2 regions of the Rhodoferax sp. LB1P47 genome follow, and region 1 is predicted to be linked to the other one. Evidence: predicted binding sites of a transcription regulator. Region 1 holds the regulator's gene; the other holds the start of a gene.
The links. Region 1 encodes sigma-54, which starts transcription at its own class of promoters, with help from an activator protein. Its sites were predicted from a motif close to TGGCANGNAANCTGCTTT; they were not measured.
Positions count from the first base shown of each region.

Region 2: a site for sigma-54 is predicted at 5,800-5,817, ahead of glnA (type I glutamate--ammonia ligase). Genes of this name have one in related genera too.

Region 1 covers NZ_JBWMAU010000006.1:24,640-32,541, forward strand. Annotated here, with positions in the region: gene AC0969_RS09035 (THUMP domain-containing class I SAM-dependent RNA methyltransferase) at 1-1,026, opposite strand, end outside; gene AC0969_RS09040 (RNA polymerase factor sigma-54) at 1,141-2,718, opposite strand; gene lptB (LPS export ABC transporter ATP-binding protein) at 2,726-3,490, opposite strand; gene lptA (lipopolysaccharide transport periplasmic protein LptA) at 3,487-4,101, opposite strand; gene AC0969_RS09055 (thiol:disulfide interchange protein DsbA/DsbL) at 4,210-4,863, opposite strand; gene AC0969_RS09060 (SPOR domain-containing protein) at 4,927-5,619, opposite strand; gene argS (arginine--tRNA ligase) at 5,628-7,325, opposite strand; gene AC0969_RS09070 (PsiF family protein) at 7,448-7,756, shown strand; gene AC0969_RS09075 (LysR family transcriptional regulator) at 7,783-7,902, opposite strand, start outside.
Region 2 covers NZ_JBWMAU010000001.1:643,305-651,206, forward strand. Annotated here, with positions in the region: gene AC0969_RS03045 (EAL domain-containing protein) at 1-693, opposite strand, end outside; gene ntrC (nitrogen regulation protein NR(I)) at 1,013-2,542, opposite strand; gene glnL (nitrogen regulation protein NR(II)) at 2,580-3,653, opposite strand; gene AC0969_RS03060 (hypothetical protein) at 3,653-4,162, opposite strand; gene glnA (type I glutamate--ammonia ligase) at 4,324-5,739, opposite strand; gene AC0969_RS03070 (competence/damage-inducible protein A) at 5,962-6,801, opposite strand; gene AC0969_RS03075 (EI24 domain-containing protein) at 6,767-7,663, opposite strand; gene AC0969_RS03080 (sterol desaturase family protein) at 7,688-7,902, opposite strand, start outside.

The DNA of each region.
Region 1 (7,902 bases):
CCAGTGGGTGGCCAACTGGGGAAAGAAATCGCTGCCGCCGTCTTCGGTCTGCGCCGCCTCACGCCGCCCGGCCACACCGGCCACTTCGATCCGCTCGCCGTAGGGTGGGTTCAGCAGCATCACGCCGGATGGCGCTGGGGGCATACGCTGCAAGGCATCGCCACCCCGGAATTCGACCACGCCCGTGACCCCCGCGCGCTCGGCGTTGCGGGTGGCGAAATCGACCATGCGGTGGGCCACATCGCTGCCAAAAATCTGCGTCTCCGGCTCGTGCTCGGCCTCGGCCGCCTGGTCTTGGATGGCCGACCACACATGGGGCTGGAACGGCAGCAGTTTCTCGAAACCAAAGCGGCGCAGGCTGCCCGGGGCGATGTTGCAGGCGATCTGCGCGGCCTCGATGGCAATGGTGCCGCTGCCGCAGCAGGGGTCGTAGAAGGGCGTGGTGCCGTCCCAGCCGCTGGCGGCAATCATGGCGGCGGCCAGGGTTTCTTTCAGCGGGGCATCGCCCTTGTCTTCGCGCCAGCCGCGTTTGAACAGCGCGTCGCCCGAGGTGTCGATGTAGATGGTGGCGTGCTCGGTGGTCAGGTGCAGGTAGATGCGGGCATCGGGCCACTGCACGTTCACATCGGGGCGTACGCCGGTCTTAAAACGGAAGCGGTCGGCCACCGCGTCCTTGACCTTCAGGGCAGCAAAGTTCAGCGAGGTCAGCGGGCTGTGCTGCGCAGTGACTTCCACCTTGAAGCTCTGGCTGGGCGTGAACCAAATCTCCCAGGCCACGTTGCTCGCCGCCTCGTACAGGTCTTGCTCCGTGCGGTAGGGCGTGCTGGACAGTTCGATCAGCACCCGCTGCGCCAGGCGGCTGTGCAAATTGAGCCGCATCGCGTCGCGCCACGACGAGCGCACCAGCACGCCACCCCGGTGCGAGCGCAAATCCTCGCCCTGCAAGCCCGTAATTGCGTGTACCTCTTCGGCCAGCAGCTCTTCCACGCCAGCGGCGCAGGGTAAAAATAATTGGAGTTGGTTCATGGGATCGGTGCCAAAGTGGGACGCGGAGCGGGTCCGCTGGGAGGCGTGGAGTATCCCATAGGGGGCGCCAGGAGCGCTTTGGCGCTGGCACAGCACACGCCGATCGGATGCCCGTTACAGCGCCTTGCGCAAATTCGTCGGCGCAATCCGCAGGGCTTCGCGGTATTTGGCGACCGTGCGGCGGGCGCATTCAATGCCTTGCTCTTTCAGCATGTCCGACAACTGGCTGTCGCTCAACGGTTTTTTCAGATCTTCGGAGGCGACGAACTGCTTGATCAGAGCGCGCACCGCCGTACTGGAGGCGTTGCCGCCGGTCTCGGTGCCGAGCGACGAGCCGAAGAAGTATTTCAGCTCAAACGTGCCGTACGGCGTGGCCATGTACTTGGCGGTGGTGACGCGGCTGATGGTGGATTCGTGCAGGCCCAGCTCGTCGGCAATCTCGCGCAGCACCAGCGGGCGCATGGCCAGCGCACCGTGGCTGAAGAAGTTCTTTTGCCGCTCCACGATGGCGTTGCTGACCCGCAGGATGGTGTCGAAGCGCTGCTGGATGTTCTTGATGAACCAGCGGGCTTCTTGCAGGCGCTGCTGGAGTGCGGCGTTGTTCGAGGAGTCCTTACCACCGCCCTTGTGCAGGCGCAGCGCGTTGGCATAGATGTCGTGCACCCGCAAGCGCGGCATCACCTCGGGGTTCAGCGCCACCCGAAACTTGGTATTGGCGCCACGCCCCACTTTGGCAACAATCACGTCGGGCACCACGATGTTGCGCTCCACGTCCACAAAGCGGCGGCCGGGCTTGGGCTCCAGCCGGGCAATCATGGCAATCGCGGCTTTGATGTCGGCATCACTGGCGTGGCACAGCTGGCACAGGCGCTTCACATCGCGCCGGGCCAGCAGGTCCATCGGCTGGCGGCAGATGCGCAGCGCGGTTTTGCGCACCGGGTCGTCGCCCAGGGTGGCCTTCAAAGCCTTGAGTTGCAGCAGCAGGCATTCGCCCAGATGGGTTGCCCCCACCCCCGGCGGTTCCAGGCTTTGCAACAGGCCCAGAGCGACGGTGAAGCGGTGTACCAGTTCCTCCTGCGCTTCCGAGTCGCCACCCGACAGGCCTTGGGCCAGGGTGGCCAGGTCGTCTTCCAGGTAGCCGTCGTCGTTCAGCGATTCGATCAAAAAGCGCAGCGCCGCCTGGTCCACCTCGCCCAGGCGCAACGCCAAGGCCTGGCGGTGCAGAAAGCTGGTCAGCGACTCCTGGTTGCGGGCCAGCTCGGTGGCATCGGCCTCGCCTTCTTCGCCCAGGTTGTTGTGGCGGGCGGGTGCGTCGCCGCCCCACTCGCTGTCGTCGGGCCTGATCTCAGAGCTGCCGTCGCCGTCCCAGCTGGTGTCGTCGCCACCGGTGAGTGGGGTTTCAGAGTCATTTGAGGCTTCAGCGCTGGATTCACCTGCGTATTCAGCTACAGAAGTAGGAGCAGACTCGGTTTCGCGGTCACCCGCGCTGACGGGGGTGTCGGACTGGGCCAAACCAAACTCTTCGCGCGGCGCGTCGTCCAGGTTGCGCTCCAGAAACGGGTTATCGTCCAGCATCTGGTCCACTTCCTGGCTGAGTTCCAGGGTGGACAGCTGCAAAAGACGGATGGACTGTTGTAACTGGGGCGTGAGCGCCAGGTGCTGGGAAACGCGTAGGGAGAGGCCTTGCTTCATCGTGCGATCACATACGGAAGTGCTCGCCGAGGTAGACGCGCCGCACATCGGCGTTGTCGACGATCTCGGACGGCGTACCTTCGGCCAGCACGTTGCCGTCGCTGATGATGTAGGCGTGGTCGCAAATACCCAGGGTTTCGCGCACGTTGTGGTCGGTGATCAACACACCAATGCCGCGCGACTTCAGGAAGCCGATGATGCGCTGGATCTCGATCACCGCAATCGGGTCGATACCGGCAAACGGTTCGTCCAGCAGGATGAAGCGCGGCTGGGTGGCCAGGGCGCGGGCAATCTCGACCCGGCGGCGCTCGCCCCCGGACAGGGCCATCGCCGAGGAGTCGCGCAGGTGTTCGACCCGCAGGTCTTCCAGCAAGGCGGTGAGGCGGGCTTCGATCACCGGTTTGGTCAGCGACTTGCCCTGCTCGTCGTGTTGCAGCTCCAGCACGGCGCGCACGTTTTCTTCCACCGTGAGCTTGCGGAAAATCGAGGCCTCTTGCGGCAAATAGCTCAGGCCCAGGCGCGAACGGCGGTGGATCGGCATGTGCTCAACCGGCTGGCCGTCGATGGAAATGCTGCCGCCATCGGCCCGCACCAGGCCCACAATCATGTAGAACGAGGTGGTTTTACCTGCGCCGTTGGGGCCCAGCAGCCCGACCACTTCGCCTTTTTTGACCGCCAGGGTCACGTCTTTGACGACTTTACGGCTGCCGTAGGCTTTTTGCAGATGGCGGGCTTCCAGGCGGCTTTCTGCCACGGCAACCGGGCCGCTCACTTCTGCGCGCCCTCTAGCGTGGTACTGGAGCGCAGCGCGGGGCTGGTGGCGCTGGCAGCAGCGGCTGGGGCCGTCACCTTGGGGGTCAACATGGCACGAACCCGGCCGTTCTGGCCGCCAGGGTCGTTGGCGGAGTTGCCGTTGTCTACGGTAAATACGTCGGTGGTGTTGTCATACACGATGACCCCGCCGGTGACTTCGTCGTTGACCTTGCTACCCAGCAAGCGGCGCATCACGGCACGCTTGATGAAACGCACGTTGTCCAGCTTGCTGTTGTAGAGGATGGTTTCGCCCTCGCCTTCGATGTATTCATCCACACCGTCGCGCTTTTGCTTGAAGTAGGCCAGCTTGCCGGGCTCGGCGGTCACGATGCCGGTCTGGTTGCCCTCGGCATCCTGGCGCACATCCACCCGCCCGCCCCGGATGACGATACTGCCCTTGCTCATCACCACGCGGCCGGTGAACACATTGGTTTGCTTCAGATCGTCGTAGCGCATGGCATCGGATTCGATGTTCATGGGCTTGAGGCGATCGGCTTTTTCAGCCCAGGCAGAACCGCCCGCACAGGCGCACAGCAGCAAGAATAGGAGGGTGGGGTAGGCTTTTTTCATAGAGGCACGAATCTTGCAAATGATTGTACCGGTCGTGCCGTGGTCGATTTGATTCGCCCAGAAAAAAGCCCGCAAAAGCGGGCCTCGGTTCAGCAGCAACCGGCGACTTCAGGTTTTCTGCTGTGCCACCAAGTAGTCCACGATCGTCAGGCCGCGCTCCATCGACTGGGCTTGCGTGCCGTCGGTGTAGAAACGTCCGGCCACACCCATTGCCGGCACACCGGCCACGTTGTAGGCCTGCTGCAATTGCGCGGCTTTACGCACCTTGGTGGTCACCGAGAACGAGTTGTAGGTTTCCACGAACTTGGCTTTGTCCAGGCCCTGCTTGGCGGCCCAGTCGATCACCAGATTGTCTTTGTCGAGCTTTTGGCGCTCAACATGGATGGCATTGAACACTTTGCTGTGCAGCGCCTCTAGCTGGCCCATCGCCTCCAGCGTGTAGTAGAGCTTTTGCGGCGGGATGAAACTGTCCTGGAACACCACCGGCACGCGACGGAAAGCCACGTTCTTGGGCAGCTTCTTGAGCCAGGCGGACAGCGCAGGCTCAAACGCAAAGCAATGCGAGCAGGCATACCAGAAGAACTCGATCACCTCCACCTTGCCCGCCGGGGCTTCGGTGGGCGCAGGCTTGTCCAGCACCAGGTAGTCGGTGCCCGCCACGGGCGGTTTGCCCTGGGCGAATGCGCTGCCGATGGGCGAAATAGCCAGGGCCGATCCGGTCAGCACACTGGCTGAGGTCAGCGAAAACTCACGACGTTTCATTGCAAATCACTCCTTGTGGGGGGTCAGAGGGGGGCTTGAGGCAAAAAGTTCAGCACCACAGCATCAACGCTGCACGCGCACCAGGGTGGTGTCGCCTCCGGCGTTTTCCAGCTTGTCTTTGGCGCGCTCGGCATCGTCACGCTTGGCGTACGGCCCCATGCGGACGCGGTAGACCGTGCGGCCCGCCTGTTCGCGCTCGGTCACCCGTGCCTCCATACCCATCATGGCCAGCTTGGCACGCTGGGCTTCGGCGTCTTCGGTGCTGCGAAAGGCTCCGGCCTGCACAAAGTACTCGAAAGGCTCGGCGGTAGGGGCCAGCACCGGGGCCGTGGTGGGGGTGGCCTTGGCCTTGGCTTTGGCCAAATCGCCCAAGGGGTCGGCGCTGGTGGCGGGCTTGGGCTCGGGTTTGGGGGTGAGCGGCTTGGAGGCCGCCGACGCCGGAGGGGTCGCGGGCAGGGGCGCGGGGGCCACCACCAGGGGTTCCGGCTCGGGCGCTGCCTCGGGCATGGCGATCGGCGCGGGGGCCACGGGGCGCACCGGGTTTTTGCCATGCAGCGGGGTATTGGGGTCCCAGTCTTTGTTCTTCTGGCTTTCGGCCGCGTCGTGGTCGGCGCTGTTGGCCTGGGTTTTTCCGTTCATGAAGGGCACCGGCACTTTGGTGACGTACACCGCCACCGCCAGCGCCGACCCCAGGCCCACCACCACCCCGACGATGAAGCCGATGATGGTGCCGCCGGTTTGCTTTTGTTTTTTCATACGCTCAATTACATTTTTTCAGGGGCACTCACCCCGAGCACCGCCAAACCATTGTGTAGTACCTGGGCGCATGCGGCGACCAGGGCCAGGCGGGCCCGTTTGAGCACTTCGTCGTCCACCAGCACGCGCTCTGCGTCGTAGTAGCTATGCAGGTTGGCGGCCAGTTCGCGCAGGTAGAAGGTCACGTCGTGCGGGGCGAAGGTTTCGGTCGCACTGGTCAACATTTCGGGATACTTGGCCAGTTGCAGCATCAGGGTTTGGGCCTGCGGCACCAGCAGGCTGGACAGGTCCACGCCTTGCAGGCTGGCCACATCGCCAGCCCAGTCGCGCAGCATTTTGCAGATGCGGGCATGGGCGTACTGCACGTAGTAGACCGGGTTGTCGTTGTTCTTGGCCAGCGCCAGGTCGATGTCGAAGGTGTATTCGGTATCGGGCTTGCGGCTCAGCAGGAAAAAGCGCACGGCATCTTTGCTGGTCCAGTCGATCACGTCACGCAGGGTGACGTAGCTGCCAGCGCGCTTGCTGATCTTGACCTCTTCACCGCCCTTGACCACCCGCACCATCGTGTGCAGCACGTAGTCGGGGTAGCCCAGTGGAATGCCCACGTTGGCGGCCTGCAAACCGGCGCGCACGCGGGCGATGGTGCCGTGGTGGTCGGTGCCCTGGATGTTGACCACCTTGGTGAAGCCGCGCTGCCATTTGGCGATGTGGTAGGCCACATCCGGCACAAAGTAGGTGTAGCTGCCGTCGGTCTTGCGCATCACACGGTTTTTGTCGTCACCGTAGTCGGTGGACTGCAGCCACAGCGCGCCGTCTTGCTCATAGGTCTTGCCTGCGTCTTGCAGCAACTGCACGGTGGCATCGACCCGTCCGCTGGTGTACAGACTGGTTTCGAGGTAGAAATTGTCGAACTTCACCTGGAAGGCCTGCAAATCCAGATCCTGCTCGCGGCGCAGATAGGCCACGGCAAATTCACGGATCGAGTTCAAGTCAGCTATGTCCCCGGAGGCGGTGACTTCACGGTCGTCGGCTTTGACAGACTTTTGGGCCAAGAAGTCGTTGGCAATGTCGGCGATGTACTCACCGTTGTAGAAATTCTTGCTAACCGGGTTGTCGGGATCGGTGGGCCAGCAGGTATCGCCCGGCTTAAAACCTTGGGCGCGCAGTTGCGTGCTGGTGGCCAGGGTGCCGATCTGCACGCCTGCGTCGTTGTAATAAAACTCGCGGTACACGTCCCAGCCCTGGGTGGCGTACAGGTTGCAGATCGCGTCGCCCAAAGCCGCCTGGCGGCCGTGGCCTACGTGCAGCGGGCCGGTGGGGTTGGCCGAAACAAACTCCACCAGGATGCGCTGGCCGTTGCTGGGCTGCACGCCGAAGCGGGCCCCGGCGGCCAGCACTTCGCGCACGATTTCCTGCTTGGCAGCGGGTTTGAGTTTGATGTTGATGAAGCCCGGTCCGGCGATGTCGATGGCCTCAACCCACTTCTCAAAGGCGGGCTGCTCCAGCAGGGCCGCGCGCAGGTTTTCACCCAGTTGGCGCGGGTTCAGCTTGAGCGGCTTGGCCAGCTGCATGGCGGCGGTGCAGGCGAAATCGCCGTGGGCCGCCACTTTGGGGGACTCGAACGCGGCTTTGGCAGCGGCGCCGGGGGCTATTTTTTCCAGCCCGACGGCCAGCGCCGCGAGCAATTCATGTTTGACTGAGAGCATTCGGCGATTTTACGGGGGCCGTCATCCGGCTTGCGGGATGCGCCGTTATAGGGTGCAATCCTTCGGTGCAGCAGGACGCTGTACACAGGATTACAACCCCCCATCCTTCTTTTGGAGCTTGCATGAAACGTCTCTTACCTCTGATCGCTGCCCTGGGCATGGCTTTCTCGCTGGGCATGGCCCACGCCGAAGACAAGCCCAAAACCGCCCAGCAGTCCAAAATGGCCACCTGCAACGCCGAAGCCAAAGGCCAAAAAGGCGACGAGCGCAAGGCCTTCATGAAAACCTGCCTGAGCGCCAAGGCCGAAGCCCCAGCAGCTGCCGACGGCAAGACCGCCCAGCAAAGCAAGATGACCACCTGCAACAAAGACGCTACCGGCAAAAAAGGCGACGAACGCAAGAAGTTCATGAGCGAATGCCTGAAGGGCTAAGCCCCTGCCCGCTCTAAAAAACCCGGTTAGCCGGGTTTTTTTACGTCCGCTGCGGCCCAGAACCCCGCCCGACCGTAGTGCTGCTTCAAAAAATCAATCCACAGCCGCAGCCGCAGTGGCAGGTGTTTGCGCTGCGGGAACACCGC
Region 2 (7,902 bases), on a different contig from region 1:
ATACAGGCGCTCAGAGGCTTTGTTCCAGTACCGGGTGGTTCCATCGGGCGCATAGGCCTGCACCGAAACGCCCGGAATGTCTTTGATCAGGGTGCGAAACCGGGCCTCGGACTCGCGCAGCGCCTCGTCCAGTCGATCGCGGCGCCGCCCTTCTTGCAACACCATCGCCAGCAGCAAGGTGGCGGGCGTAAACACCAAGATAAGTGCCAGCGCAACGGACCCCAATTGGTCCGCAGGCAGCGGCGACTGGGTCAAAAAACCGATGCGCAACAGCTGCAATACCAGCCCAAAACCCAGCAACGTGGGTACATCCATGCGGGCCCAGCCCCGCTCCACCGCCGTGCGGTACAGCACCCCCAAGCCCACACTGAGAACCACCAAGGCCAGCCCCACCAGCATGGCACCCGAACCCATCCACAGCCGGTAGAGCAAGATGACCAGCCCGGCCACACTGCCCGCCAATGCGCCGCCAAACAAGCCGGCAATACCCAGCACCACCATGAAACCATTGATCACCACACCCGGTACCGGCGCGTACGAGGCGGCCATGCCCAGCACGCTCACGCCGCCAAACAGCAAGCCGGTGACCAGCTGCCCGAGCCGCTGGTGCCCACGCCACAAGCGCACATGCAGGCACTGCAACACCCCCAACAACAACATCCACGCCACATCCTGGGCCAAATAAACCACCATGAGTGCTCTCCCACACCTACCGTGCATGGACTCGGGCGCAGAGCACCCCGGGACCATGAAGGTTGTTTCTCGGTAATTGCCACGTTAAAACATGCGCCGCCGCACCCGACTTAGCGCAAGCTTGTTACACATTGATCCTACTTTAGCCCGCTTTAGTAGTGCGGTGGAGAGAATTTATGCGCGGTCTTCAGGGCCAAATTTACTATAAAAAAAAGAGCTTCTTGCGCATACAGAATATGCGCAAGAAGCTCTTTTCTTATAAATTTGCAGACCGGGCTTTACCAGACTGCGGGGCTTAGGCTGGCACAGCCTGGGCGCGCTATTCCAAGCCCAGCTCTTGAATTTTGCGGGTGATGGTGTTGCGCCCAATGCCCAGCTTTTGCGCCGCTTCGATGCGCCGACCTCGGGTGTTGTGCAGGGCGGTAAGGATGAGTTTGGACTCAAACCGGCGCGTCAACACGTCCCATACATCGTGCCGGTCATTGGCCAGCAGCTCCAGCGCCTCGGCTTCCAGCCCCAGTTCCCACCCGGTTTGTGCCGTGGCGCTGGCATCTACCGGCGCGGGTTTGAACACCGGCTCCAAGGCCATGTCCGGGCTGGTGTCCTGGTGCGCCTGCACCGGTACCAAGGGCACACCGACAATGCGCGCAGCCGTGGTGTGGCCCAGGCTGGAGGGCGGCACGGTCACGCCCAGCACATCGGGCGGCAAATCTTTGGGCTCGATGGTCTGGGCCGGGGCCATCACGGTGAGCCAGTGGCACAGGTTTTCCAGCTGGCGCACATTGCCGGGGAATGGGAACAGCGCCACCTGCGCCAGCGCCGCATCCGAGATACGCTTGGGCTCCACACCCAGCTGCTTGGCGCTTTGCTGCAAAAAGTGGCGGGTCAGCATGGGTACGTCTTCGACCCGCTCGCGCAAAGCGGGCAGGCGCAGGCGAATCACGTTCAGGCGGTGGAACAAGTCCTCGCGGAACACGCCGTCGCGCACCCGCTGCTCCAGGTCCTGGTGGGTGGCAGCAATCACCCGCACCTGCGCCTTGACGGCGTTGTGCCCGCCCACGCGGTAGAAATGCCCGTCGCTCAGCACCCGCAGCAGCCGGGTTTGCAGGTCGAACGGCATGTCGCCAATTTCGTCCAGAAACAAGGTGCCGCCATCGGCCTGCTCGAAGCGGCCCCGGCGCATGGTTTGCGCACCGGTGAAGGCACCGCGCTCATGGCCAAACAGCTCGCTCTCCAGCAAATCTTTGGGGATTGCTGCGGTATTGATAGCTACAAACGGCCCATTGGCGCGCGGCGAGTGCTTGTGCAATGCACGGGCCACGAGCTCTTTGCCGGAGCCGGATTCGCCGGTAATCATGATCGTGACGTTGCTCTGGCTGAGGCGGCCAATGGCGCGGAACACGTCCTGCATGGCCGGGGCCTGGCCCAGCATTTCGGGGGCGGCGGCCATGCGCTCTTCGGCCACTTCTTCGCGCTGGCTTTCCTCCACCGCGCGGCGGATCAGCTCCACCGCCTTGGGCAGGTCAAAAGGCTTGGGTAGGTACTCAAACGCCCCGCCCTGGAAGGCCGACACGGCACTGTCCAGATCGGAGAACGCCGTCATGATGATGACCGGCAAACCGGGATGCTTCAGCTTGACCTTCTCCAGCAAATCCAAGCCCGAGCCGCCAGGCATGCGGATGTCACTGACCAAAATTTGCGGGCCGTCTTCGTCGGTGGCCGACTCCAGCGCGGTGAGCACGTCACGCGGATTGGTGAAGCTGCGGGTGGGCAGGTCTTCCCGCAGCAGCGCTTTTTCCAGAACAAAGCGGATGGATTGGTCGTCGTCTACTATCCAGATCGGCTTCATAGTGGGGAGTACCTTGGGTCAGGCTGCCTTAGGTTTATCAAGGCAGCGGGATGAGTAATTTGAAATCCGTGCGGCCCGGAACACTGTCGCATTCGATCAAGCCGTGGTGCTGCTGGACGAAGGTTTGCGCCAACGTCAGCCCCAGCCCAGACCCACCCTCTCTGCCCGACACCAGCGGGTAAAAAATGCGGTCCTTGATCGACTCGGGAACCCCCGGGCCGTTGTCGATGACATGCAATTCCAGTGCCAATCGGTAGCGTTGTTTGCCAAAGGTCACCTGGCGCGCAATCCGGCTGCGAAAAGTAATCTGGGCATCGCCCTCGGCAATGCGCTCGGCCAGCGCCTGGGTGGCGTTGTGGGCCACGTTGAGCACCGCCTGGATGAGCTGTTCGCGGTCGCCCCGAAACTCGGGGATGGACACGTCGTACTCGCGCTCGATCTTCAGCCCACGCGGAAATTCGGCCAATATCAGGGAGCGCACGCGCTCGCAGATTTCGTGGATGTTGACATCGCCCACCACGTGCGGGCGGCGGTGCGGGGCCAGCAGGCGGTCTACCAGGCTTTGCAGGCGGTCGGCCTCGTGGATGATGACCTGGGTGTACTCGATCAGCTCGCGCGACTCGATCTCCATCTCCAGCAGCTGCGCCGCGCCGCGTATGCCGCCCAGCGGGTTCTTGATCTCGTGGGCCAGGTTGCGAATGAGCTCTTTGTTGGCCTGGGCCTGGTCGATCAGGCGCTCTTCACGGTCTTGCTTGGCCTGCTGCTCCTGCGGCAGCAGCTCGATGATGATTTCGCCGGGGCGCTCGGTTTGGGCCAGGATCACGTGCACCGGCACCGGCTCGTAGTTCAGGCGCTTGAGCCACGCGTCGTAGCGCATGGCCGCAAACTCATTGCTGCCGGCACCGGCCAAGGCGTTTTCCAAAATCTGGGGTTCGGTAAAAAAGTCCGGGAAATGCGAGCCTTCGATGGTGCGGCGCGAGCTGCCCAGCGCGTCCTCCAGGGCGGCATTGGCAAACAGCACTGCGCCGTCACTGGACAGTACCGCCACCAGGGTGGCCAGCAAATCAAACGCGTGGAACCGGGTGATGTAGGGGTGGGAGGGGTTCGTCATCAGGGCAGGTTGCGGGCGGGGGGCAGGCGCGCAAGCTCGCGTTTGAGGCCTGCGATGTCACTGTCGTTGCGGGCGATGCTGGCTTTCAGTTCGGCCACGCGATCGATGTATTTTTGGTAATTGCGGGCTTCACCGCCTTGTTTTTCAGGCTCACCGGCGTTGTATTCTTTACGCAAATCGGCCTGCCGGGCTTCGGCTTTTTTCAACTCAGACTCCAGAATCATGCGGGCATCGGAATCGCGGGCGCGCTGCTCGGGCCCGTCATTGCGCGGGCTGGCAGCAGTGGGGGCCCGCACCGGGGCAGGAGTGCTGGTCGACTTGGTGCCGGGTGGATTGCTGTGCAGAATGGTGACATTGCCGCCCTCCACCAGTTTGCAGCCACGTGCCTTGGCTGCCTGGGCATCTTTGACAGCATTGGTGTACTCGTTGCCGCAACGGTAGACGGCCATGTCCTGCGCCCCAACGGTGGCCGACACACCCACCCAAATCAGACCAAAAAAGTATTTCATGCGTAAAAAGTAAAGCCCAACCGGGCTTGAACTAAAGAGAGGTGCGCAACAGTACTCTGTTTCCAAGGCACGCCGCACGCAAAACGCAAAAAGGACGGCTTGCGCCGTCCTTTGAAGAGCCTTGGCGGCGCAATACTTTGCGCATCCTAGGCCAGTCGCCATTACAGCGAGTAGTACATGTCAAATTCCACCGGGTGGGTGGCCATGCGCAAGCGGGTGACTTCTTGCATTTTCAGGTCGATGTAAGCGTCGATGTAGGCATCGGTGAACACGCCGCCCTTGGTCAGGAACGCACGGTCTTTGTCCAGGCATTCGAGGGCTTGGTCCAGGCTGTGGCAGACGGTAGGGATCAACTTGTCTTCTTCGGGAGGCAAATGGTACAGATCCTTGGTGGCGGCTTCGCCAGGATGGATCTTGTTTTCCACGCCGTCCAGACCGGCCATCAACAGGGCCGCAAAGCCGAGGTAAGGGTTCATCAGTGGATCGGGGAAACGCGCTTCCACGCGGCGCCCCTTGGGGTTGGCCACGAAAGGAATACGGATCGAGGCCGAGCGGTTCTTGGCCGAGTACGCCAGCTTCACCGGAGCTTCGTAGCCTGGGACCAGGCGCTTGTAGCTATTGGTGCCGGGGTTGGTGATGGCGTTCAGGGCACGTGCGTGCTTGATGATGCCGCCGATGTAGTACAGGGCGTATTCGCTCAAACCGGCATAGCCGTCGCCAGCAAACAGGTTCTTGCCGTCTTTCCAGACCGACTGGTGCACGTGCATGCCGGAGCCGTTGTCGCCAACGATGGGCTTGGGCATGAAGGTGGCGGTTTTGCCGTAGGAGTGCGCGACGTTTTGGATCACGTACTTTTGCAGCTGGACCCAGTCGGCGCGCTCGATCAGCGTGCTGAAACGGGTACCAATTTCCATTTGGCCGGCATTCGCCACTTCGTGGTGGTGCACTTCGACCGGGATGCCCAGGGATTCGAGCACCAGGCACATTTCGGAGCGCATGTCTTGGAAGCTATCGACAGGAGGCACGGGGAAGTAGCCACCCTTGACGGCTGGGCGGTGGCCCGTGTTGCCGTGTTCGTATTCTTTGCCGGTGTTCCAAGCAGCTTCTTCGGAGTCGATCTTGGAGAAGCAGCCGGACATGTCGTTGCCCCAGCGGACGCTGTCGAACACGAAAAATTCTGGCTCAGGACCAAAGAATGCGGTATCGCCCAGGCCCGAAGCCTTCATGTAGGCCTCAGCGCGCTTGGCCAACGAGCGGGGATCGCGCTCGTAAGGCTTGCCATCGGTGGGATCGATCACGTCGCAGGTCATGATCAACGTCGTTTCTTCAAAGAACGGATCAATGTTGGCGGTGTTGGCATCGGGCATCAATTGCATGTCCGAGGCTTCAATACCCTTCCAGCCAGCGATGGAAGAGCCGTCGAACGCATGGCCCGAAACGAACTTGTCTTCGTCAAAATGGGACACGGGCACAGTCACGTGCTGTTCTTTGCCACGGGTATCGGTGAAGCGGAAGTCTACGAACTTGACTTCGTTGTCTTTCACCATCTTCATCACGTCAGCGACGGTCTTTGCCATCAAGAATCTCCTGGTAGGGGTTGGGTTTAAGTGGGACTACAGAGAGTCAGCACATCCACCAATGCAGTTTTTGTGCCACCGCCAACGCACACACAATTTACAACCATGCGCACGTCGGCTACTTTCCACGCGGGCATTTTGCGCCATAAAACCGCGCCCATAGACCCATGGGACAAATTGCACCAATACAGAGCAGTGCACCTATGCACCACTTAAGTGCGCCTAGCCTCGCACCAGTTCGGGGCCAAGCCGGACACCAAAGCCGTGCAAGCCCGCCAGCAACGCCGGATACGCCTGCGCTACCAGCGCGGGCGCGCCCTTCACACCCAGCTCGATATGGCGGCCATAGGCAGGGTGGTCCACGCTGGGCAGGCTGAACACTTTGACACCCTCAAACTGGCGCTCCAGGGCCTCCATCAACGGGGTCAGGGCGGCCTCCATGCTGCCAAACACAATCACCGACTTCTCGACCCAGACGGCTTGCTGGAACCACGGGGTGTAGTGCTGGTCCAGCACCCACTCCACCATCGGCCACGCCATCACCGGAAAGCCGGGCACAAAATGCACATGGCCCATGCTGAAGCCGGGGATTTTGTTGTACGGGTTGGGAATGATTTGCGCACCCTGGGGAAACACGCCCATGTTCAGGCGGTGGATGTTGTCTGGGTGGTCGGGCAGGTATTCGGTGCCTTGGTCGCGGGCGGTGTCTTGCATGCGTTCGCGGATCAGGGCTTCCGCCTGCGGGTGCAGCGCCAGCGGCAGGTCCAGGGCCTTGGCGGCGCACTGGCGGGTGTGGTCGTCGGGCGTAGCGCCGATGCCACCGGTAGAAAACACCACGTCGCCCGAGGCAAACGCCCGCTGCAAGGTGGCAGTAATGCGTGCCGGGTCGTCGCCCACGTAGTCGGCGTAGGCCAGTTGCAGGCCGCGTGCAGACAACAGCTCAATCACCTTGGGCAGGTGCTTGTCTGCACGTTTGCCCGACAAAATTTCATCGCCCACGATGATGAGCCCAAAAGTGGGCATGCGGTCATGGGGCTGGGAGTGGGGTCGTTCCAGAGTCATAGCTTGCTTGTAATTGAATGGGTTCCAAAATCTCCAGCGGCACTACCGCCGGACTGGCGGGGGCCACCACCTCGGCCCGCAAGGCTTCCAGCGCCGCCAGCAGGTAGTGGGAAAACCACAGCGACGAAAAGGCGAACACCAGGGTGTAAATCCAGATGGCCAACGGCACCAGCACCACAAACGCTGCGGCAAACATGGCCCCAGAAGCCCACACCAGACTCGGTGCGGCCCCCAGGTAGCCGGTCAGCACCCCCATGCCCAGCAAGGTGATGCGGTGGCGGCGGTAGATCTCGCGGCGCTCGTCCTTGCTGGCGTGCAGGGCCAGAACATCGTAGGACATGACGCGGTAGGTCAGCCAGCCCCAGATCAGCGGTGGCAGCACCAGAATCAGCGGCGGCACCAGCCACAGCGGGATCGACACCACCAGCGCCACCAAGGCCAGCACAATAGATCCCAGCGACCAAAACAGCCCGCCGATGAAGGTGCCGCCCTGCTTTTTTTCCAGCTGGGGAAAGCGCCGCTCAGCCACCAGCGCCACCAGGGCGGGGGTCATCATCATGGCCACGGCCAGCAAAGACAGCACTACGATGACAGGCGTGATGGCAAAGATCACCAGCAAGGGGGCCAGCGCCACCTTGAGCTGGCCCACACCCGCGCTCTCCAGCCAGGTCCACATGCGGCCCACCCATTCCGACGCGTCCAGCATGCCGCGCACCGTGTCCAGCGCCGGTTCCCAGTAAAAATAGCCCAGGCCCAGCGACACCACCACCAGCAGCAACAAGGGCAGGAACGACAGCGCAATCACGCGGTGGTGCATGCAGTAGGCCGCCGCGCGCCAAAAGGAATCCAAAAGCAGTTTCATACGGATAAGGATACCCGCATCACATCAGCGCACGCTGGCCCACAGCCGCTGCAAGCCTAGCCACTGCTGCCGCCAAAAGCCCCGGCCATAGTCGCGCCCTCCCTCCTCGGCCAGTTGGTCGCGGATGCCAGTGGGGTCATAGCGCAGCGCAAAGTTGGCAGTGCCAAACAGCATGTCCCACCAGGGCAGCAAGACACCGAAGTTGTGTCCGCCTAACCTGACCCCCACGCTTGCCACTG